DNA from 2 places in the Streptomyces sp. NPDC001493 genome. Region 2 is predicted to be linked to the other one. Evidence: riboswitches for the same ligand, from Rfam matches in the RefSeq annotation. Region 2 holds a riboswitch; the other holds the start of a gene.
What was found. Region 2 has a riboswitch for ZMP and ZTP ahead of ACWCWD_RS24885 (phosphoribosylaminoimidazolecarboxamide formyltransferase). Riboswitches for the same ligand answer to the same signal wherever they lie in the genome.
Positions count from the first base shown of each region.

Region 1: linked by a shared signal. The riboswitch ahead of ACWCWD_RS35000 (bifunctional 5,10-methylenetetrahydrofolate dehydrogenase/5,10-methenyltetrahydrofolate cyclohydrolase) and the one ahead of ACWCWD_RS24885 (phosphoribosylaminoimidazolecarboxamide formyltransferase) in region 2 are both predicted to bind ZMP and ZTP.

Region 1 is NZ_JBSFHV010000041.1:27,976-38,605, reverse strand. It holds gene ACWCWD_RS35035 (ScbA/BarX family gamma-butyrolactone biosynthesis protein) at 1-530, opposite strand, end outside; gene ACWCWD_RS35030 (ScbR family autoregulator-binding transcription factor) at 687-1,334, shown strand; gene ACWCWD_RS35025 (MFS transporter) at 1,414-2,664, opposite strand; gene ACWCWD_RS35020 (ArsR/SmtB family transcription factor) at 2,760-3,137, shown strand; gene ACWCWD_RS35015 (ribonuclease H family protein) at 3,622-4,305, opposite strand; gene ACWCWD_RS35010 (SDR family NAD(P)-dependent oxidoreductase) at 4,377-5,171, opposite strand; gene ACWCWD_RS35005 (ABC transporter ATP-binding protein) at 5,449-7,335, shown strand; gene ACWCWD_RS35000 (bifunctional 5,10-methylenetetrahydrofolate dehydrogenase/5,10-methenyltetrahydrofolate cyclohydrolase) at 7,387-8,220, opposite strand; ZMP/ZTP riboswitch at 8,269-8,354, opposite strand; gene ACWCWD_RS34995 (MarR family winged helix-turn-helix transcriptional regulator) at 8,396-8,878, opposite strand; gene ACWCWD_RS34990 (nitroreductase family protein) at 9,086-9,733, shown strand; gene ACWCWD_RS34985 (hypothetical protein) at 9,774-10,076, opposite strand; gene ACWCWD_RS34980 (endonuclease/exonuclease/phosphatase family protein) at 10,166-10,630, opposite strand, start outside.
Region 2 is NZ_JBSFHV010000018.1:166,057-176,686, reverse strand. It holds gene ACWCWD_RS24925 (glutamate--cysteine ligase) at 1-719, shown strand, start outside; gene ACWCWD_RS24920 (hypothetical protein) at 784-1,032, opposite strand; gene ACWCWD_RS24915 (VWA domain-containing protein) at 1,182-2,975, opposite strand; gene ACWCWD_RS24910 (CPBP family intramembrane glutamic endopeptidase) at 3,106-3,936, shown strand; gene ACWCWD_RS24905 (PhzF family phenazine biosynthesis protein) at 4,183-5,004, opposite strand; gene ACWCWD_RS24900 (hypothetical protein) at 5,030-5,488, opposite strand; gene ACWCWD_RS24895 (nuclear transport factor 2 family protein) at 5,648-6,073, opposite strand; gene ACWCWD_RS24890 (TetR family transcriptional regulator) at 6,159-6,743, shown strand; gene ACWCWD_RS24885 (phosphoribosylaminoimidazolecarboxamide formyltransferase) at 6,860-8,017, opposite strand; ZMP/ZTP riboswitch at 8,048-8,136, opposite strand; gene ACWCWD_RS24880 (phosphotransferase family protein) at 8,208-9,263, opposite strand; gene ACWCWD_RS24875 (PadR family transcriptional regulator) at 9,553-10,209, opposite strand.

The DNA of each region.
Region 1 (10,630 bases), on a different contig from region 2:
CGCACCACGGCGTAGCGGCGGGGTTCCATGGGCTCCCAGCACACCCGCACCCGCCCGTACCGCCGGGAGCCGGCCAGCACGTCGGCCTCCAGCTCGAAGCGCAGGCGCCGTTCACCGGCGCCGGGTCTGCGGCAACGGACGTGGAGCCCGACCGCGAGGGGCTCCGCGCCGACCGGCGGGAGCGCCTCGTCCAGATCGACGGAGAGCTCACTCAGGACGAAGGCCTGGTCCCGCCCGACACCGAAGAAGCGGTGGGACAGGTGGATCGCGGTCTGCCGCGCGGTCTCGGCGAGCAGCACCGGATCGGCGGCGCCGCCGCGGTGGCCGAGGTAGTGGCTGCGGCGCCAGCGGGCGGCGACGGCGATGCGCCCGTCGTCCAGAAGCTGTGCGTCCGTCAGAAGTACTTCCGCGTATGCCGACTTGTGGACGGATTCGCGCGGAACGAAGTGGTCGAAGTTCATTCCCTTCCAGTGGCGCTCCGGCCCGGGGTGGTGGCCGACAGGTACCTCAAGTCCAGGTATGACGTGCACGCTCGCGGTTTTCCTTCCTGGTCGCCGTGGGAGCCACGCACCGGTATCGTCCCGACGCAACACGTGGCGATGACGAGAAATATACCTTCGGGAAGGTATATTGACAGATCGTTTTTCGCCATGCCGTATGCGCCACACTCACCTAGGACGGTTTCCGTGCCAGAGCCGCAGTCCACAGCCTTCGCCTCCCTGGCGATCCCCACCAGAAGAGGTTCGGACCCCAAGCAGGAACGCTCGGCCCGCACGCGTCTGCGCGTGCTGATCGGAGCCGCGGAGCTCTTCAGCGAGCGCGGTTTCCAGCAGACCTCGGTCAAGGACGTGGCCGACAGGGTCGAGATGACGAAGGGGGCGGTGTACTTCCACTACCCGACCAAGGAAGCACTCGCGGTGGCGATCGTCGAGGAGCACTACGCACGCTGGCCGCATCTGCTCGACGAGGTCAACGGCGAGGGCCTCGGCCCGATCGACACCGCCGCGCGCATGCTGGAACTGGTCGCCCACGCTTTCGAGAACGACGTGATCGTCCAGGCCGGCGCCCGACTGCAGATCGAACGGCCGCACATAGACGCCGCGTTGCCCACCCCGTACGTCGACTGGATCTCTCTTCTCGAGTCCCTGCTGACCTCCGCCCTCGACGCGGGCGAACTGCGCCCCGGCGTCGTCCCCGACGAGGCCGCGCGCTCCCTGGTCTCCGCGTTCTTCGGATCCCAGCACGTGTCCGACGTCCTGAACGGCCGGGCGGACGTCGTGCGTCGCTGGCAGTCGCTGAGCGCTCTGCTGTTCCGCGCGATCCGCTCCGAATGAGAATGCTCCCGGTCAGTGGTACACCCCCGCCGTCGGCGGTGCACCACTGACCGGGAGCACGTTCGTCCAGGGCCCTTCGTCAGGCGCGCCGCGCCACCCGGTTCCGGCTGCCGACGACCACCAGGCCTCCGGCGATCGCGAGGCCCAGCAGCACCACGCCGAAGGTCGTCGCCCCGTTGGTCAGCCCCACCGCGTCACTGAGGTAACCCGCGGAGACCGGAAGGATGCCGGCCAGGATGTAACCCCCCACGTTGAGCGCCGCGTTGGCCTCCGCCAGATGCCTCGGCGGGACGCTGGAGTTGAGCAGCGACAGTCCGCCGAGCTGGCCCATCCCCTGCCCCGCGCCGGCGAGGAGCGCGGAAGCGATGAGGACCGTCACCGACGAGGTGTGCACGGCGACGATCAGCGTGATCATGCTCACGGCCGTACTCGCCGCACCCGCCATGAGGATGGCCGGACGGCTCAGCCGCTGCACCGCGAACTGCACACCGGTGGCCGTGAGGAACATCGCGAACGCCATGGCCCCCGCGACGATCCTGCTGGTCGTACCGAGCAGACCGGACAACAGCGAGGGGCCGAGCGACAGCACGAACGACGTCGCGGTGATACCGGGCGCGAACACGGCGATCCCCAGGGTGAGTTCACGACCGTTGCCGCGCGGGACCCCGGGCACCCGCACCCAGGCTCCCTTGGCGGGGGCCACGGGACGGCGGACCGGCATGCGCGTCACGACGAGCACCGCGGTGGCCAGCACCACGGCCTCGACCACGAACACGGTCACGGTCGGGGCGGGCAGCGTCTCGGACAGCACACCGGCCAGCAGCGGGCCGAGCCCAGCTCCGAAGACCATCGCGCAGGAGGCGAGCAGAGCGGCGATCCGCTTGCGCTCGGGCCCCGCCACGTCGGTCACCGCCGCCATGCCGGCCGAGACGACCGCACCCACCGCGATCCCGGTGAACAGCCTCGCCACGATCAGCGCCGCCACGGAGGAGGCGGTGGCGAAGATCAGGCAGGCGGCGAGTCCGAGCGCCAGCGCGGGGAGCAGTACGGGCTTGCGCCCCAGCCGGTCCGAGACGACTCCGCAGACCAGGAGCGATCCGAGCAGACCGACGATGTAGAAGGCGAACACCACGGTCAGGGTGCCCTTGGAGAATCCGATGTCGCGCTGCCACAGCACGTACAGCGGCGTGGCCGCGTTCGACAGCACGAACACCGCGGTGACGGGCCACGCGGCCAGCCACACCCACCACAACGGGGCACCGGCCCCGGCGGTGCCGTTCTGCCCTCCTGCGTCGACCGCCTGGACAGGTGTGGTCCGAGTCTCGGACATGACGTTCCTCCCGACTCTCAAGTACGAGTTGAGTCGAACTTAGCATGCAGTACGATTGAACTCGTACATAGGAATCACGTCATAAGGAGTTGCCTATGCCTTCGGCCACGGGCGCCAACCCCGTCATCAGGGTGCTCCCCGAACCCCCTGACCTGCCCGAACCTCTCCCGGAACCGGCGGTCGAGGAGCTGCGCCTGGAAACCGTGCTCGGCGCGCTCAGCGATCCTCTGCGGTTGACGATCATCCAGAAGCTCCTGCTGGAGTCGGAGCGCTTCGACCACACCTGCGGCTGGTTCGGCCTCGACCGGCCCAAGTCGTCGCTCACGCACCACTTCAAGGCACTGCGGGAGGCGGGGGTCACGCGCCAGCGCCAGTACGGACTCGAACGCCGCAGCCAGGTGCGCGTCGACGATCTCAACGCCCGGTTCCCCGGCCTGTTGGAGCTGGTCGCGGCCTGGACACCCGGGGCCTGAGCGGGCTGGGCCCGACCGGACCGCCCGCGCCCCGGCGCGCACGCCGGGCGCCGGGGCGCGCGGCCCAGGGACGCGCCGGGGCCCGACCGGACCGCCCGCGCCCCGGCGCGCACGCCGGGCGCCGGGGCGCGCGGCCCAGGGACGCGCCGGCCGGCGGGGGCCTCGCAGGGACCGGGGGCCGGAGGTCTCATTCGGACCAAGGGCCTCGCAGGGACCGGCGGCCTCACTGGAGCCGGGGGCCTCGCTGGAACCAGGGACCTCACGGGGAGGTCGGGGGAACCCGGGTTACGTACCCGGGGGAACGACGCGCCACACAGAAGCGGCCTCGTCGTGGAGAAGCGGACCACTCGACGCACGAGTGCGGACCATCCCGATCACTCGGACCACCCGGCCCACTGGATGCGCGGGTCGGGGCGCCCGACGGGCGTCCCGGACCACGCGTGCGGCGGCGGCCCGGCGGTGGGCCGCCGGGCCGGGCATCGGCTCAGGCCGCGTCGGTGCGGCACTCCGGGTGGCCCCAGCCCACCGGGTTCTTCGCGATCATCTCCTGCGCCGCGTACGGCTTGCCGCAGCGGCACCGCCCGGCGAACTTCGCCCGGATCGTGGCCCCGGTACGGGCTCCGCCGGTGGATGCCTTCGCCGTCTTCCCGGGCGCGCTCTTGACCGCGCGGGACGGGGCGGGCTGGGGCAGGGCGGCCGTCCCGTGGGCCGTACCGGCGGGCAGCTGCGACACCGCCGCCTCGCTCGCGGCCTGGTCGGCCAGCGCGTTGAGCGGGTCCCCGCCGACCTGGTGGGCGGGAACGTACTGGAATCGCACCGCACGGCCGGTGAGCAGCTCGTCGATGCGGACGACCAGCTCCTGGTTGGCGACCGGCTTGCCGCCGGAGGTCTTCCAGCCGTTGCGCTTCCAGCCCGGCAGCCACTTGGTCACGGCGTTCATCGCGTACTGCGAGTCCATGCGCACCTCGACCGGCACCGAGGGGTCGGTCGACTCCAGCAGCGAGCGCAGGGCGGTCAGCTCGGCGACGTTGTTGGTGGCGGTGCCCAGCGGTCCCGCCTCCCAGCGCTGCGGTCGCCCCTGCGCGTCCGCGACCACCCACGCCCAGGCGGCAGGCCCGGGGTTGCCCTTCGACGCCCCGTCACACGCGGCGATGATGCTCTCGTCCATACCCCCGATCATGCCAGCCCCCGGGGACGGCTCCGGCCGCGCGTACCGCACCGGACCGGCCCCCGCGGCGGTCAGGGCACGATCGAGTCGACGTACCCGCCGTCCACCCGGACCGCCGCACCGGTGGTGGCGGAGGCCTGGGGCGAGCTGAGGTAGACCACCAGGTTGGCGATCTCCTCGGGTTCGATGAGGCGCTGGAGCAGCGACTGCGGCCGGTGCACACGCATGAACGCGCGCTGCGCCTCGTCCCAGGGCAGGTCCTCGTCCACGAGTTCGTACACGAACTTCTCGACGCCTCCGGTGTGGGTCGGGCCCGCGATCACCGAGTTGACCGTCACCCCGCTTCCCGCCGCCTCCTTGGCGAAACCCCGGGAGACCGCGAGCAACGCGGTCTTGGACATTCCGTAATGGATCATCTCGGCGGGGATGACGATCGCCGAGTCGCTCGCGATGTTCTGCACCCTCCCCCAGCCCCGGCCGGTCATTCCGGGCAGATAGCGGCGGATCAGCCGGACCGCGCTGAGGACGTTCGTGTCGAAGTAGGTCCGCCACTCCTCGTCGGTGATCTCCAGCGGCGGGCGGGCGCCGAAGATGCCGAGGTTGTTGACGAGCACGTCGGCCTCGGGAACGGCCTGCTGGAGCCGCTCGGCCCCTTCCTCGGTGACCAGGTCGCAGGCGACGCTCTCGACGTCCGCGTCCGGTACCCCGTCGCGCAGGGTCCGCGTCGCCGACTCCAGCCGGTCCGCGTCGCGTCCGGTCAGCACCACCGAGGCTCCGGCGGCGGCGAGGCCGGAGGCGATGGCGAGGCCGATCCCCTGCGACGATCCGGTGACGACGGCCTTCTTGCCCGTCAGGTCGATACGCACCTCGTGGTCCCTTCCGCCGGTTCGGGTGCCGGAGCGGCACCGTGTCCACCGTCGCACCGCGCCGGGCGGACCGCTTCCGGAGCGGGGCGCGCGGTCCGGTACCGGCGGGCGCGCGCGGTCCGTACCGGAACGGGGCCCCGGCGCGTCCGCGCGACAGGGACCGGCGGCGGGCGCGACGATGAACCCGCTTGACCTCAACAATGGTTGAGGTCCTATTTTCCTGTCCTACGGGCCCCCAGCGGGCCGTCCGTCGGTCGGAAGAACCCGGAGCCCCTGCATGGACATGGAATTCACCGCCTGGTCGTCGCTGCACAGTGTGATGAACGCCGAGCGCGACCGCCGGCCGTTCTCCCGGGAGACCCTGCGCCGCATCCTCCAATTCGCCCGCCCGCACCGGCGCCGGCTGGTGCGGTTCCTGGCCGCCAGTGTGGCGGGAGCCCTGCTCGCGGTGGCCACGCCGGTCCTCGCGGGCAAGGTGGTCGACGCGATCGTACGGGGCGGCCGGAGCGACACCGTCGTCCGTCTCGCGCTGCTCATCGCGCTCATCGCGCTCGCCGACGCAGCCCTCGGGCTGCTCACCCGCTGGCTGTCGTCCAACCTGGGCGAGGGCCTCATCCTGGACCTGCGGACGGCCGTCTTCGACCACGTCCAGCGGATGCCGGTGGCCTTCTTCACCCGTACCCGTACGGGTGCGCTGGTGAGCCGCCTGAACAGCGACGTCATCGGGGCGCAGCGGGCGTTCAGCAACACCCTCTCGGGCGTGGTCGCCAACGTCGTGACCCTGGTCCTGACGCTCGCCGTGATGCTCGGCATCTCCTGGCGGATCACGCTGCTCGCCCTGGTGCTGCTGCCGGTGTTCGTCGTACCGGCCCGTCGCCGGGGCGCCAGGATGGCGTCGCTGCAGCGGGAGGCGGCCGCGCACAACGCGGCGATGGCGACGCAGATGACGGAGCGCTTCTCGGCGCCGGGCGCCACCCTCGTGAAACTGTTCGGGAGGCCCGCCGACGAGTCCGCCGAGTTCGCGGCCCGGGCGCTGCGGGTGCGGGACATCGGCGTCCGGACGGCCATGGCGCAGTCCGGCTTCATCACCGCTCTCACCCTGGTCTCCGCGCTGGCGCTCGCGCTGGTCTACGGGCTCGGGGGCCACTACGCCCAGCAGGGCACGCTCGAACCCGGTGCCGTCGTCTCGCTGGCCCTCCTGCTGACCCGTCTGTACGCCCCGCTCACCTCGCTCGCCGGCGCGCGGGTGGAGGTGATGAGCGCCCTGGTCAGTTTTGAGCGCGTCTTCGAGATCCTGGACCTGAAGCCGCTGATCGCTGAGAAGCCGGACGCACGACGGGTGCCGGACGGGCCGGTCTCGGTGGAGTTCGACGGCGTCTCGTTCGGTTACCCGTCCGCCGACAAGGTCTCCCTCGCGTCGCTGGAGGCGGTCGCCACGCTCGACGACCGGGGCGGCGCCCAGGTGCTGCACGACGTGTCCTTCACGGCGCGGCCGGGCCGGATGGTCGCCCTGGTCGGCTCGTCGGGGGCGGGCAAGTCGACGATCGCACAGCTGCTCCCCCGGCTGTACGACGCCGACGCGGGGGCCGTCCGGCTGAACGGCGTGGACGTCCGCGACCTGACCGCCGACTCGCTGCGCGAGACGATCGGCATGGTCACCCAGGACGGACACCTTTTCCACGAGTCGGTCCGGGCCAACCTGCTGCTGGCGCGGCCGGAGGCCACCGAGGACGAGATCTGGGACGCCCTGCGCCGCTCGCGGCTCGACGGGCTGGTCGCCTCGCTCCCGGACGGCTTGGACACGGTGGTCGGCGAGCGCGGCTACCGGCTCTCGGGCGGCGAGCGCCAGCGACTGACCATCGCAAGGCTGCTGCTGGCCCGTCAGCGCGTGGTGATCCTCGACGAGGCGACCGCGCACCTCGACTCCACCTCGGAGGCATCGGTCCAGGAGGCTCTGGCCGAGGCCCTGGAGGGCCGGACGGCGCTGGTGATCGCCCACCGGCTCTCGACGGTGCGCGCGGCCGACCAGATCCTGGTCGTCGAGGCGGGGCGGATCGTCGAACGCGGCACCCACGAGGAGCTCCTCGCCGCCGGGGGACGGTACGAGGAGCTGTACCGCACCCAGTTCGAGCGCCCGGACACCGCGCCGCACGCGGTGGGGTGACCGGGCGCTGCGGCGGCGGCTTCCGGGCGTACGGCCCGGAAGCCGGCCGCGTCAGCCCAGGCCGAGCTGGTGGGTCGCCGCCCGGACCGTCTGGTCGAGCAGCACGGCGATCGTCATGGGGCCCACACCGCCGGGCACCGGCGTGATCAGCCCGGCCCGCTCGGCGGCGGACTCGAAGTCGACGTCGCCGACGTTGCCCGGGTTGTACCCCGCGTCGATCACCACGGCCCCGGGCTTGATGTCCGCCCCCGCGATGAAGCGAGGTCTGCCGACCGCGGCGATCAGCACATCGGCTTCCCGCAGGTGCGACGAGAGGTCGGTGGTGCGCGAGTGGCAGTACGTCACCGTCGCGTCCCGGCCGAGCAGCAGCAGGCCCGCCGGCTTGCCGAGGATCGCGCTCCGCCCCACGACGACGGCGTGCTTGCCGGCGAGGTCGACCTCGTACGCGTCGAGCAGCCGCATGATCCCGCCGGGGGTGCAGGAGACGAAGCCGGGCAGGCCGAATCCCATGGCGGCGAAGGAGTGCATGGTGACGCCGTCGACGTCCTTCTCCGGCGCGATCGCCTCGAACGCGGCACGCTCGTCGATGTGGGGGCCCACCGGATGCTGCAGCAGGATGCCGTGCACCCCCGGATCCTCGGAGAGCTCCGTGACCGCCTCGACCAGCCCGGCGGTGGAGATCGAGGCGGGCAGGGCCACGTGCCGCGACTCGATGCCGGCCTTCTCGCACCGGGCGCGCTTCATCCGTACGTAGGTCACCGACGCGGGGTCCTCGCCGACGAGTACCGTCGCGAGGCAGGGCGCCGTCCCCGTCCGCCGCCGGATGGCGGCCGCCGAGGCCGAGGCTGCTTCGACGGTACGCCGGGCTAGGGCGGTGCCGTCCATGAGGCGGGCTGTCTGTGTCCGGGCCACGTGTTGCTCCTGAGCTTCACGGTGGAGTGCCCAGGCGTACGGCAGCGACAAGGTGTCAGGCCGCTCCCCGGTGGTACTCCACCTGAACGCCAGTCACGGCCCGCTCGTCACCCTAGACGATGGGGCCGCCCCACGTCCCCGGTCCCGGTCAGCCGCGCCCTTCGGACCGGGGAGCGGGGGCCAGCAGCTTGCCGAGGATCCGGGAGAGCTGCCGGCGTTCGGCAACCGTCAGCGCCTGGAACGCCTCGTCCAGGAACACCGGGACCGATTCCTCGGCCCGGGCGAGCTGTCTGCGCCCGGGGGCGGTGAGGGTGACGGCGTAGGCGCGGCGGTCGGTGACGTTCCGCTCCCGGCGCACGAGGCCCGCCTGCTCCAGTCCGTCACAGATCCCCACCATCACCGTGCGGTCGATGCGCAGTTGCTCACCGAGCACACGCTGGGAACAGGGGCCGGTCTCCGCGAGCATCTTCAGCACCAGATGGGGGCCGACACCGAGGCCCCGCTCGTCCGCATCCCCCTCCGCGGCGCGTGCGACGGCCGCGGAGGCGCGGCAGAGCGCGATGTCGAGCCGCTCCTCGGCGAGTCGCGGGAAGTAGGTGGCTTGCGCGGTGTCGACGCCACGGTGCGGCATGGGTGTTCCTTCCTCGTCCTGCGGCTCACAGGGTACGGGAATCATCTGGCCACCGATTGTTTGACCCCCGCACCCACCCCTCGTATGCTCACCTTCCATCTGCACCAAGACCGTCTGGACACAGACCATCTGGAGCATGATGAACCTCAACTCGACATGAAAAATGGCCTGTTGATGTGATCCCATCACCGACGGATCGAGGAACTCGTGACTCTCGACCTGACACCTGATCAGTTATTGTCAACCACGCGCGCGGTACGCAGACGGCTCGACCTGGACCGGCCGGTCGCCCGCTCCCTCATCGAGGAGTGCGTGGATCTCGCGACACAGGCACCGACCGGCCGCAACAGGCAGCGCTGGCACTTCCTCGTGGTGACCGACCCCGACCGGCGCGCGCTGGTCGCGGATCTGTTCCGGCGTTCGCTCGCCGTCAACGAGTCTGCACCGCTGGGCAGACGGGACCTGGAACGCATGCACGTGCGGCCCGGCTCGATGGAGAAGGTCTACGACGGGCTGCGCCACCTCCACGACAACATCCACCGGGTGCCCGCCTTCGTCATTCCGGCGGTCGAAGGGCGTACGGACCACGCGTCCGTCGTCGAACAGGCGGGGACCTGGGGCTCGATCCTCCCCGCCGTCTGGAGCTTCATGCTGGCCGCCCGCGCGCGGGGGCTCGGCACGGTCTGGACCACCGCACAGGGACCGTTGGAGCGGGAGCTCGCCGAGGTGCTCGGGGTTCCGTACGAGGAGGTCATGCTCGCCGCGTTCCTGCCCCTCGCCCACACCATCGGCACCGACTTCAAGCCGGCCCGACGGGTCCCCCGCGACCAGGTCCTGCACTGGCAGCGCTGGTAGCACCGCCGGCCCCGCCCCCTGCCCGGACTCGGGTCCCTCGTCAGTCCCGTCCGGCCCGCACCGCGCGTGCGAGCCGGACGGCGCCGCTCATCGCGCGGCCCTCCCCGCTCCGGCGCAGCACCGCACGGCCGCAGCCGCGCCACTGCGAGGGCGGAACCGGGCTGCCGGGTCCGGTGCGGGTGAACAGGGCGTTCACCGAGGTCATCGGATCGCCAGCGGCCGCCTTCGCCAGCAGGACACCGGCGACGAACGGGAGGAGAGTCCCGGCCAGGGCGGAACCGGCCACGGTGACGTGGCGGACGCGGACACGGGGGCGGGGGCGGGGGCGCGATTCGCTGGGCATGGTCCCATCCCACCGGCGGCGCCGGGCCCTCGGATGCGCCGGCGTACTCAGGGCGGCCCGCGGGACGGCTTCCGTCCGCATGAGTACGGCTACTCGGCGCCCGCGCCCCCGAGGTCGACGTACGCGGCCACGGGCAGGTGGTCGCTGCCGGTCGCGGGGAGGGTCCGGATGCCGGTGACGCGGACGGACCGCGCGAGGACCTGGTCGATACGGGCCACCGGAAAGGACGCGGGCAAGCTGAACGCGACTCCGGACCCGGGGGCGTCCAGGTACGCGCGGAGCGGGCCGAGTCCCCGGTCGTCCACGGTGCTGTTGAAGTCGCCGAGCAGGAGGACCCGCGCCAGTGGTTCGTCCCGGATCGCGGTGGCGAGGAGGGCGGCGCTCTCGTCCCGGGGGCCGGAGCGCAGGCCGGTCGCGCCGAGGCGGACGGACGGCAGATGGGCGACGTACACGGCGAGGTCGCCGCGCGGGGTGTGCGCGGTGGCTCTCAGGCCCCGGTTCCAGCCCTCGGCGATGCCGTGCGGCCGGATGTCCACGGGGTGCACGTCCGTCAG
Region 2 (10,630 bases):
AGCGCTGGATCGGTTCGGCGCACGAACTCTTCGAGGAGAACGTCCGCTTCTTCCCGCCGCTGCTGCCGATCCTCTCCGACGAGGACCCGCTGCGGGTGCTCGACGAAGGAGGGGTACCGACACTGGCCGAACTCGTCCTGCACAACGGGACGATCTACCGGTGGAACCGGCCCGTCTACGGAGTCGCGGACGGGGCGCCCCACCTGCGGGTGGAGAACCGGGTGCTGCCCGCCGGGCCGACCGTCGCCGACGTACTCGCCAACGCCGCCTTCTACTACGGGCTGGTGCGCGCGCTCGCCGACGAACCCCGCCCGGTGTGGAGCAAGCTCTCCTTCGAGGCCGCCGAGGAGAACTTCGACAACGCCTGCAGGTACGGCATCGAGGCCGAACTGCTGTGGCCGCGCCCCGGCCGGTCCGGCGGGGTCGCGAAGGTCCCCGCCGTCAAGCTCGTACGGGACGAACTGCTGCCCCTCGCCTCCGCCGGGCTCGACGCGTGGAACATCGAGCCCGCCGACCGCGACCGGTACCTCGGCATCATCGAGGAGCGGTGCCGCCGGCGGACCAACGGAGCCTCCTGGCAGGTCGACACCTACCACCGGGCGCAGGAGGCCGGGCTGGGACGGGAAGCGGCCCTCGCCGCCACCACCCGCAGGTACGGCGAGCTGGCGCGCAGCGGCGAACCGGTGCACACCTGGCCCGTCGGCTTCCCCAAGCCGTGAGCGCGGGCGCGCACCGCTCCGGGAGGTCCACCGCCCCGTGCCCGCACGGGCCCGGCCGGTCCTCTCAGGGCAGCAGGGGGCGTCCCTCGATCGCGGCCTGGATGTGACGGGGTCCGAGCACCTCCGATCCGTGCTCGGCCGTGAAGGCGCGCACGCGGGCCAGAGGCGAGTCGGGCGGCGGCGGCTCCTCGCTGATCGCGAAGCCGTGGGCCTGCGCCCAGAACGCCACACCCAGCTCCTGCGGGTCGTCCAGGTGGGACATGTCCGTCCTGTCCGTCCCGTCCGTCCTGTCTGTCCTGTCGATCGGGTCCATGGAGCGAACGGTAGACGGAGGCACTGACAACGCGTGACCGGCCGGCGCCGTCTTTCGCGCCCGCCGGCCTGCCGGCCCGTCCACCCGCCGGCCGGTGCGGGCCGGTGCGGACGCCCCGTACCGTCGCCGGGCGGAGAGCCGGAGCCGGTCTACTCGGGGATGCGGGCCTGACTTGCCGTCATGATGGCCTGCAGAATGACCGACTGGATCTCGGCGGGGTCGCTCACCCCGTAACCGCCCCCGCCCGTCACCTTCGCGATCTCCGCGACCTCCTCACGGTCCGCGTCCGGCCCCACCGCGATGGCGAGGATCGGCACCGGGCGCTCCGGGTCCGCGAGCGCCTTGAGCTGCTGGACCAGGCCGGTGCGCGAGATGCCGTGGTCGTCCTGGTCGGAGCCGTCCGTCAGGATCACCAGGGCGTTGAACTTGCCCGGCACGTAGCTCGCCACCGCAGCCCGGTACGCGGCGAGCGTGGTGTCGTAGAGCCCGGTGGCACCGTTCGGCACGGGCTCCAACTCGTCGAAGGCCGAGGCGAGTTCATTCCGGTGGGTGGTGCCGCTCGCGGTCCGTTCGCCGAGACGGCGCGTCGGGGTCAGCTCGCGGTAGTCCTTCTCGCCGTCGAGCGTGGTGGCGAACTCCCACAGGCCGATCTCGTCGTCGTCCGTGAACTGGCTCAGCGCCCGCAGCAGCGACTCCTTCGTCACCTCCATCCGCGACTCGCCGCTGCCCGGGACCGGGGTCGCCATCGAGCCCGACGCGTCGACCACCGTGGAGAGCCGGGCGCTCTGCACCGTGATGGTCCACATGCCGAGCACCTCCTGGAGCTCGGCGGCGGTGGGCGCGGTAGCGGGAGCCCCGGCGTACGGCTGCGGGTCGTCCCCGCCCGCCGCCCGGACGATCCGGGCCTCCGCATCGCCGTCCGGGGACCGGAAGCCGTGGGCGGGCAGGACGGCGCCGGGCCCTCCCGCACCGCTCTCGCGGAGCAGTGTCATCAGGCGCAGCGCGGTCCGGCTCTGCTCCACGGTCATCGCCGTCTCGTCCACCAGCGTGTACGGGTAGTTGAGCTGCGGAGCCCCGTCCTTCGGGTAGAAGAGGTCGACCTTGCCGCCCGCGCCGGCCTTCGCGTTGTGCGCGAAGGCGGCCTGCTCCGACAGGATCAGCGCCTGGTTCCGCTTCACGTCGTCCCGTTCGGCCGCCACATCGTCGTGCGCGAGCGTCCCGGCCGCCTGCGGATCGCTCTGCGACATCCGCTCCGAGAGGAGCTTCGCGGTCTGCGCGGCCCGGGTGTCGCTATCGCCGCCCTGGTCCGCGGAGGCCGCCCCGATGGCCGCGAGCGCCAGCAGGCCGGTGGCGCTGCGGGCCGGATCGGCCGCCCCGAGCCGTACGGCACCGTCCGGCCCCAGGGCGGCGGCGACCAGTTCGGCCCAGCCGAGCCGCTTGTCCGGCCAGCCCAGGACCTTCGCCGCGGACGGCACCACCGCGAACCCCACCGGGGAGGTGGCCACCGAATCGCCGGGCGTCAGCGGGATACCGTCCCCGGCCCCCTTCGCCCGGTCCAGCCAGAGGTCCGAGTCCGGCAGCCAGACCTGGTACGGGGCCTTGCCGCCGGCCGCCACGGTGTTGGCGACCTTGTACGAGTCGGCGGCCACCACCCGGACGTCCATGCAGCGTCCGTCCGTGCGCACCTCGTCCTCGCGCGCCCGGTCGGCGACGGCGCGTACGGCGGGGGCGATGTCGGGCGAAGCGGCCACGGTGAGCCGGACCGCGTCGCTCCCGCACGGCTCGGAGAACGAGAGCAGGCCGCCGCGCGCGACCACCGCCGTTCCGGCCGCGACCGTGACGACGAGTGCGCCGGCGACGGCGACCGCGCGGCGACGGGGCGGCGGCGATGCCGCCCCGGGTCTCTCCGCCGCGGAGCGGTCGGGCAAGCTGTGACGTCCCATGTCGGTGGTGCCCTCCTTGAGAATGAACAAGGAAAGGGGGACCACACCATCGGTGATGGTGCTCGTCCCCCGGCCTGTCGCGCATGATCTTCGTACTTGCTTTCGAGACCCTAGCGGTGCGGCGGGTGGCATGGGACGCGATTGCAGAACTAAAGGCGGTGTACCGGTGGAGGTGGGGCGTGTGGCTGATTCTTGTCCCCAAGAGTCGCTTTCCCGAAGGACTTTGCGGTCCGAGACAGTGTTGGTCCTCGCGCTGTCGTTGGGCGCGAGCGGGGTCTCCGCACTCATCAGTTTTGTCGGATCGCTGACGAAACCGGGGGGTTTGAAGGATCAGGCGGCCACGCTCAACGGCTCGTACGCGCCAGGACGTCCATGGCTTGATCTGGCATGGCAAACGTTTGGGATCGCAACGGCTCTGGTACCCGTCGCATTGGTGGCGCACCTGCTGATCCGGGAGGGCGCGAGCCTGCGGACCATCGGGTTCGACCGCACCCGGCCCGGCCCCGATCTGCGGCGCGGCGTCGCGGTGGCGGCCTGCATCGGCAGCGCCGGGCTCGCCTTCTACCTCGTGGCACGGGCCACCGGCTTCAACCTCACGGTGGTGCCCGAGTCGCTGCCCGAGGTCTGGTGGAAGTTCCCCGTACTGATCCTCTCCGCGCTGCAGAACGCCGTGGTGGAGGAGGTCATCGTGGTCGGCTACCTGCTGCGCAGGCTCGACCAGCTGGGGTGGACACCCAGGGCCGCGCTGCTGGGCAGTTCGGTGCTGCGCGGTTCCTACCACCTCTACCAGGGGATCGGCGGCTTCCTCGGCAACATGGTGATGGGCGTCGTCTTCGTCCTGCTCTACCGGCGCTGGGGCCGGGTCGGCCCGCTGGTGGCCGCGCACGCGCTCCTCGACATCGGGGCCTTCGTCGGATACGCGCTGCTCGCCGGGAAGGTGGACTGGCTGCCCACGCCGTGAGCCGCCGCGCTGCCGCGGGGCGTTGGTCGCGGGCGCAACGGGTGATGCGGGCGGGAGCGGGGGAGCAGGGGCGGAGTGGGGGGCGGGGGATCTTCGGGAGTTGTGCGAGTCCGGGGAGTCGTGCGGGACCGGGCCCGGGACTCGTGCCGCTTCCGGGACGGCGGGGGCTCCTGCGGGTGATGCCGCGGGAGCCCCTCGGTGCTGTTCCGGGGCGGCGTGCTGCCGCGTAGGGCTCGCACCGTCCGCTCAGAGCGCGGCGAGGAGTTCCCCGTCGATGACGGTCACGGCATTGCCGGTGAGCAGCGTCCGGTCCCCGCGCAGTTCGGTGCGGACCAGGCCGGTACGGGCGGATCCCTGGAGGCCGGTCAGCGCGTCACGGCCCAGCCGGGCCGACCAGAACGGGGCGAGCGCGGTGTGCGCGCTGCCCGTCACCGGGTCCTCGTCGATGCCGACCCGGGGGAAGAAGCCCCGGGAGACGAAGTCGTACCCCAGCGTGGGGTCCTCGGCGGCGGCGGTGACGATCACTCCGCGCCGCGAACACCGTACGAGGGCCGCGAAGTCGGGCGTCAGGCCGCGTACGGTCGCCTCGTCGTCGAGCTCGACCAGCAGATCGCCGATGTACTCGGCCGTGTCCAGGACCACGAGGGGCTCGGCGCCCAGCGCGCGGGCCAGACCCTCCGGCTCCGGCTCGGGCGTGAGGGGGGAGGTGGGGAAGTCCATCGTGTACGCGGAGCCGGGACGGGCAACGGTGGTGAGCACCCCGGACCGGGTGGCGAACCGTACGGCGCCCGTGGCCGTCCCCGTCGAGTGCAGCACGTGCGCGGTGGCGAGCGTGGCGTGCCCGCACAGGTCGACCTCCGTCGTCGGGGTGAACCAGCGCAGCGCCCAGTCGGCGTCCCCGCCCGGCGGCAGGGGGTGGGCGAAAGCCGTCTCCGAGAGGTTGACCTCGGTGGCGATCCGCTGAAGCGTGCCCGCTTCGGGGAATGCGCCGGAGTCCAGGAGGACGACACCGGCGGGATTGCCGGCGAAGGGCTGGTCGGTGAACGCGTCGACGATACGGATTCTCATGGGGCGACCGTAACGAGGACGGTTCTCAGAAGTTCGCCCGGACCGTTTCCTCGGCGCGCTCCGTTTCCTCGGCGCGCTTCGTTTCCTCGGCGCGCTCCGCCTGCGAGGCAGCCGCGGCGTCCAGCAGGAGCCAGCCGTCGATTTCCACCGGTCCCCGGTCTTCCGGCCGCCATCCGTGCGCCATCGCCGCGTCGAGCAGCGCGCGGGCCGCGCCGGGCTCGTGGAGGTTCAGCGAGCTGCCCCGGATCCACCCCACGTCCCCCGATCCCAGAGGGGCTCCGCCCGGGACGTACCGGTCGGGCCCACTCGCGAAGACGATGCGCAGCGGTCCGCCGGTGCCGGAAGGCTGCGGGGACAGAGTGAGAACCTGGCGGCAGTCGGCCGGCCGGCCGTGCTCGTCCTTGCGGTGGCTGTGGCGATGCTGCCAGAAGTAGGTACGCCCGTCGGCGACCAGGCGGCGGAGGCTTCCCGATTTGCGTGGCACGGGACGGAGGATACGCGGCGCTGCCCGCCCTGCCGAGACGTGGGCCGCACTCATGACCGTGCGGAACCGGTCGCTGTCGGCCTTGCTTTCGGCCTGCTTTCCTCGCTTTCGGCCTCGCTTTCGGCCTCAAGCCGACTTGTGCCGTACGGTTTTGGCGTTTCAGGCTCGGGCGGCGGCGACTCCGAAGCCGTCCATGTAGTCGCGGACGCGCGTGATCAGTCCGTCGCGGACGTGGAGTACCAGGAGACCGGGGACGGTGAACACAGTGGCGTCGGCCGCCACTGTCCCCACCACCACGTGCTCGGCGATGAGCACCTCCGGATCGGCGGTCTCATGGACCGCGATTCGTCTGACCTCCCGCACCCGGGTGGGGCCCGCGCCCCAGGCTGCCCGGTAGCCGGCGCGCACGGCCGCACGCCCCTCGAAGCGCGGAGGGAAGCCGGGCGAGGTGAACGGGAACTCGTGCACCGCGTCGACGGCGTAGAGATCGGCGAGATCGTCCGGGGACTTGTCGAGCATGGCCCGGTAGTAACGGGCCAGCACCTCGTGGGGGGTTCGAACAGCGGACGTCTCGTGAGGCGACACGGGGCCGCTCCTTTCGCTCAACGCTTGTTGACCCACTCACCGTAGGGTCGGCCGGGGATTCGGTCAACGGCTGTAGAGTGAATCGGTGTCCACTCCTTCCTCGTCCCGTGCCGACCGACGCCGAGCGACCGAGGTGCGCATCCTCGACAGTGCCCGGGAGCTGTTCGCGCAGAAGGGATTCGAGCGCACGACCATGCGCGCCGTGGCGGCCGCGGCGCGCGTCGATCCCGCTCTGGTCATGCAGTACTTCGGTTCAAAGCGAGGGCTGTTCGGCCAAGCCGTGCAGGCGTTGCCCGCCCCGCCGACGGTCGCTGCCGACACCGACGAGCTCGTCGATCAGTTGCTGGCCTCGCTCGGCCTCAAGCTCGGCGGCCTTCCCGAGGGCACGCTGGCGATGATGCGGTCCATGCTCACCGACGAGGCGGCAGCCGAGCACGTCCGGGTCGCTCTCGGCAGGCAGATCGGCAGTGTCGGTGCCGCTCTGCCCGCCGAGGATTCCGAACTGCGCGCGGCGCTGCTCGTCACCGCGTTGCTGGGCGTGACCATCGGCCACCAACTCCTCGGCCTGGCCCCGCTGCGTGATGCCTCTGCGGACCGGGTCGCCGCGTTGCTCCGCCCGGCCTTCAAAGCATTGGCCGGAGTGACCGAGCACGCCGGAGCGACGGAGTGACGGCGGTGGACGCAGGGAGGTGACGGGCAGGGGTATCAGGGAGCCTGTGGTGTGAGGGCGCGTACCTGCGGTGTGAGGGTGCGTGCCTGCGGTGTCAGGGTGTCGGTGGCGTGGTGTCAGTGGTGGAACAGCCTCAGCCCGGTGCGTGCCAGGGAGATCCCGTGCTCGCGGCAGGCTGCCTCGACCTCGTCGGACCTGATGGATCCTCCGGGCTCCGCGATGTACCGAACGCCGTGGCGCCGGGCCTGGTCGACGTTGTCGCGGAACGGCAGGGCGCCGTCGGACGCGAAGGCGACCCGGTCGAGACGCTGTATCCATCGAGCACGCTCGTCGGCGGTGAACTCCGTAGCCGGCGTGGTGAGTACCTGCGCCAGCCGTCCGGTCTCGTCCGGAGTGAGGTCGCCCTCGATGAAACGGATCTGCCAGTTGATCCGGTCCTGACGTCGAACGCCCGGACGGAAGTGGAGCGCGCGAACGCCGGGATGGCGCCGCAGCCACCAGGTGTCGGCCTTGGCACCGGCGAGCCGGGTGCAGTCGACCCGGGACTGCTGACCGGCGCCGATTCCCAGCGTCATGCCGTCGCGGACGTAGCAGACCGAATTGGACTGGGTGAAGCGCAGGACCGCCAGTCCCAGGAGCAAGTCCGCCGAGGCGGTACCGGGGAGCGGATCGCCCACGACCGGGTCGAGCAGCGCCGGGGACAACTCCGTGGCGTCGTGCTGCTGGGTCAGGCGCAGGCCGAAGACCTCCCGGGTCTCGTTGCGCGGGGGAGTGAAGGCGACGTCCGCCTCCATGATCAGGAAACGGCCGTTCTTCTTCCTGCGGAGCCGTTCGACCGTGCCGGGCGCGTAGCCGGGGGCGACGATGCCGTCGCAGACCATGCCGGCCAGCAGCTCGGCGAGTTCGGCGTCGACCGGATGGGAGACGGCGGCGAAGTCGCCGTAGGAGGACTTCGGATCGGCGTCCCGGGCCCGCAGATAGGCGCCGGCAAGCGCGCCGATCTCCCCGTCGGCGACCCCGTAGAGCTCTGCGGTGACCTCGTCGATGGGTCCGGAGACGGCCGCCCCCGCAGGTGAGACGTGCTTGAACGAAGCGGCTGCCGGCCTGCCCAGCGTCCGGGCGGCCTCGTGGACGAGCTGCCATCCGTTCAGCGCGTCCAGCATGTTGATGAGGGACGGTTCTCCGTGCAGCAGCCGTACCGGCCATGTGCCGGGCGTCACCGGTGCGGCGTACGCGGTCTCCTGTTGCGGATTGGTTCCGTAGCGCAGCTTCACTTCACGGCCTCCTCAGCGGGACATCGCTGACGGAGGCGCCCAGGCGGTCGACGTCCACATCGGAACAGGTACGGCCGCTCCCCGGTGGTTGTCCACCTTCGCCAGTCGCGGCCGGACAGAACTCTAGCGGCATCCGACAGGCTCGACCCAGCCTTCGGCGAGGCGCTTGAACATCCGCAGAGCGGTCCTCCTACCAAGGGCGGGCGTCGTGCGCGGGCAAGGGGCGCAGCCTCGGCCAGCGTTCGAGCAGGCGACGGGCGAGGGCGGAACCGAGGCTGCCCACGGCGTGCAGACGGTCGTGGTCGCGGGCCATGCCGGCGACCACGTCCAGGCGGTGGACGAGCCGCTCGCGGGCGGAGACGTAGCCCCACGTGAAGTCCTCGGCGGGCACCCGCGCGAGCTGGTCGACCGTTCCGCGGTGGGCCCGTTCGACGAGCGCGTCGCCCTGGATCAGCCAGGCCACGCACGCGTCGGCGAGGTCACCCGGCACGTCCGTCCCGGTGAGGCCTCGCCAGGTGGTCCGGTAGACGTTCTCGACCTCCGCGAGCGGGGCCCCGGTGACCGACATGGCGCACCAGCAGGTGGGGAATCCCGTGCGGAGGTAAGCGAGTTCGATCAGGCCGTTGCCGAGTGACGCCCGCTCGAAGTCGACGAAGCGGACGCCGTCGGCAGTGCGCAGATCATTGCCGGGGCAGGGGTCGCCGTGCAGCAGCGCATGGTGCCCGGTGGGGTCCAACCGCTCCAGGAGGCCGGCGAGTTCATCGGGGACCGTGGACGGTACGGGCACGTCGAGCGCCTGGGCCAGGGCGAGGAAGGACTCCACGTCGGTGGCTGTGGGGCCCGACCAGGCGGGTAGTGCGCCCGCGTCGGCCGGTCCGGTCAGGGCGTGCAGTCGGGCGAGTGACTCGGCGTACCCGGGCATCCAGTCGTTCGTCCTGCCGAGGTCGTCCACGTGCTCCAGGACCATCACCCGCGAGGACGGGTCCGCGGCGAGCACCGCGGGGGCCACGGCGGGCCGGGAGGCCCGTCCCGCCAGGCGCAGCCCGGCCACCTCTCGCGCGAAGCGCGTGTCCGCGTCGGCGCCGGTGTCTCCGCCGTCGGTGATCTGCTTGACGACCACCAGCCGCCGGTCGGTCAGTCGTACCCGCCACACCCGTGACCGGGGACTGCTGTCCAGGAGTCTGGCCGACCTGGGGGTGCCCACGGTGGATCGCAGTGCTTCGCCGAACGGAACACGTCTGAGCATGTCGGTGAGCGTAGACGGGCCTTCGCGCGCGCGAGGGTCTTTGCGTACAACCACCGGTCACGGACCCGGAGACGGTCATGGGCCCGGAGATCGGCACGGGCCCGGACGGCCAGTGCCGAGCCGGCCAGCCCCTTCCGTCGGGGCTCCGCGCCACCGCTCCGCGCCGCCACGGCGGATCGCGACCCGCCGTGCGGGCGGGACGACGGAAAAGAGGCCCCGCGACCAGCTCTCACACGGTGTGAGCCTGTCGCGAGGCCCCTTGTCCCCGCCCGCTCTCGTACCCACGGCCTCAGTTCTCGTCGGCCAGGATGAGGTAGAGCTTCTTCTTGGCGTCGTTGATGACGGCGAGCGCCTTCTTGCGCTGGTCGGCGGAGCCGGTCTTCCAGACCTGGCCGAACGCCTCCATGAGGCCGAACCCGGCCTGCCGGATCTCGTTCACGCTCTCCCAGTCGACGCCGCGCCCGGCGTCCTCCCACGGCGCGTCGGGACCGGACTCGGCCTCGGCGCTCCCGGCCTCGGTGAGCGTGAACAGCTTCTTGCCGCCCTCGCTCGCGCTGACGATCAGGCCCTCGTCCTCCAGCAACTGGAGCGTCGGGTAGACCGAACCAGGGCTGGGCCGCCAGGCCCCACCGCTGCGCTCGCCGATCTCCTGGATCATTTCGTAGCCGTGCATCGGGCGGTCCTTGAGCAGCGCCAGGATCGAGGCGCGTACGTCGCCGCGCCGCGCCCGTCCCCGGCCGCCACCTCGTCCCCGGCCGCCACCGAAGGGGCCCCCGCCGAACGGTCCGCCGCCGGGTCCGCCGCCGAAGGGGCCGCTGCCGAACTGCGGCCCGAAGGGACCGAAGGCGGACCGCCGGCCGTCGAAGTCTCCGCGGCCCGGCCGTCCGGGTCCGCCCTGTCCGCGACCGCCTCGGCCGCGCTCGTTGTCGAATCCATGTGAACGCATGACGCGCTCCTTCCGGTTGATCGGATGACCGGTACGTTCGTACCGATGGCTCAACGATATATCGGAAACTATCGCTCGGCAAGGATGTGCGGGGATCGGCGTCCGGTGACCCGGGCCGGTGGGCGCCGACCGATTGCCGCCGATGGGTGACGCTGCTCGCTGATCGGCAGCTCCCAGGAATCGGCAGGTTCCAGAGCATGGCTGTTGAGACTGAGATCGTTCGCGAGGCGACCGGTGAAGTGGTGGAGGCGTTCGCCCGTCTCCTTCCGCAGCTGTCGTCCAGGGCGAAGACGGGAGTCCACCGTCCACCGGGTCACCCTGCGCTGACGCGCGGCGTCGGACTCCGTCGAGGCCGAGCCGCCCTGCATGGTCCGTACGTCTTCCGCCAGCGGCGTCCGGAGCATGTCCGACGTTGCATCCA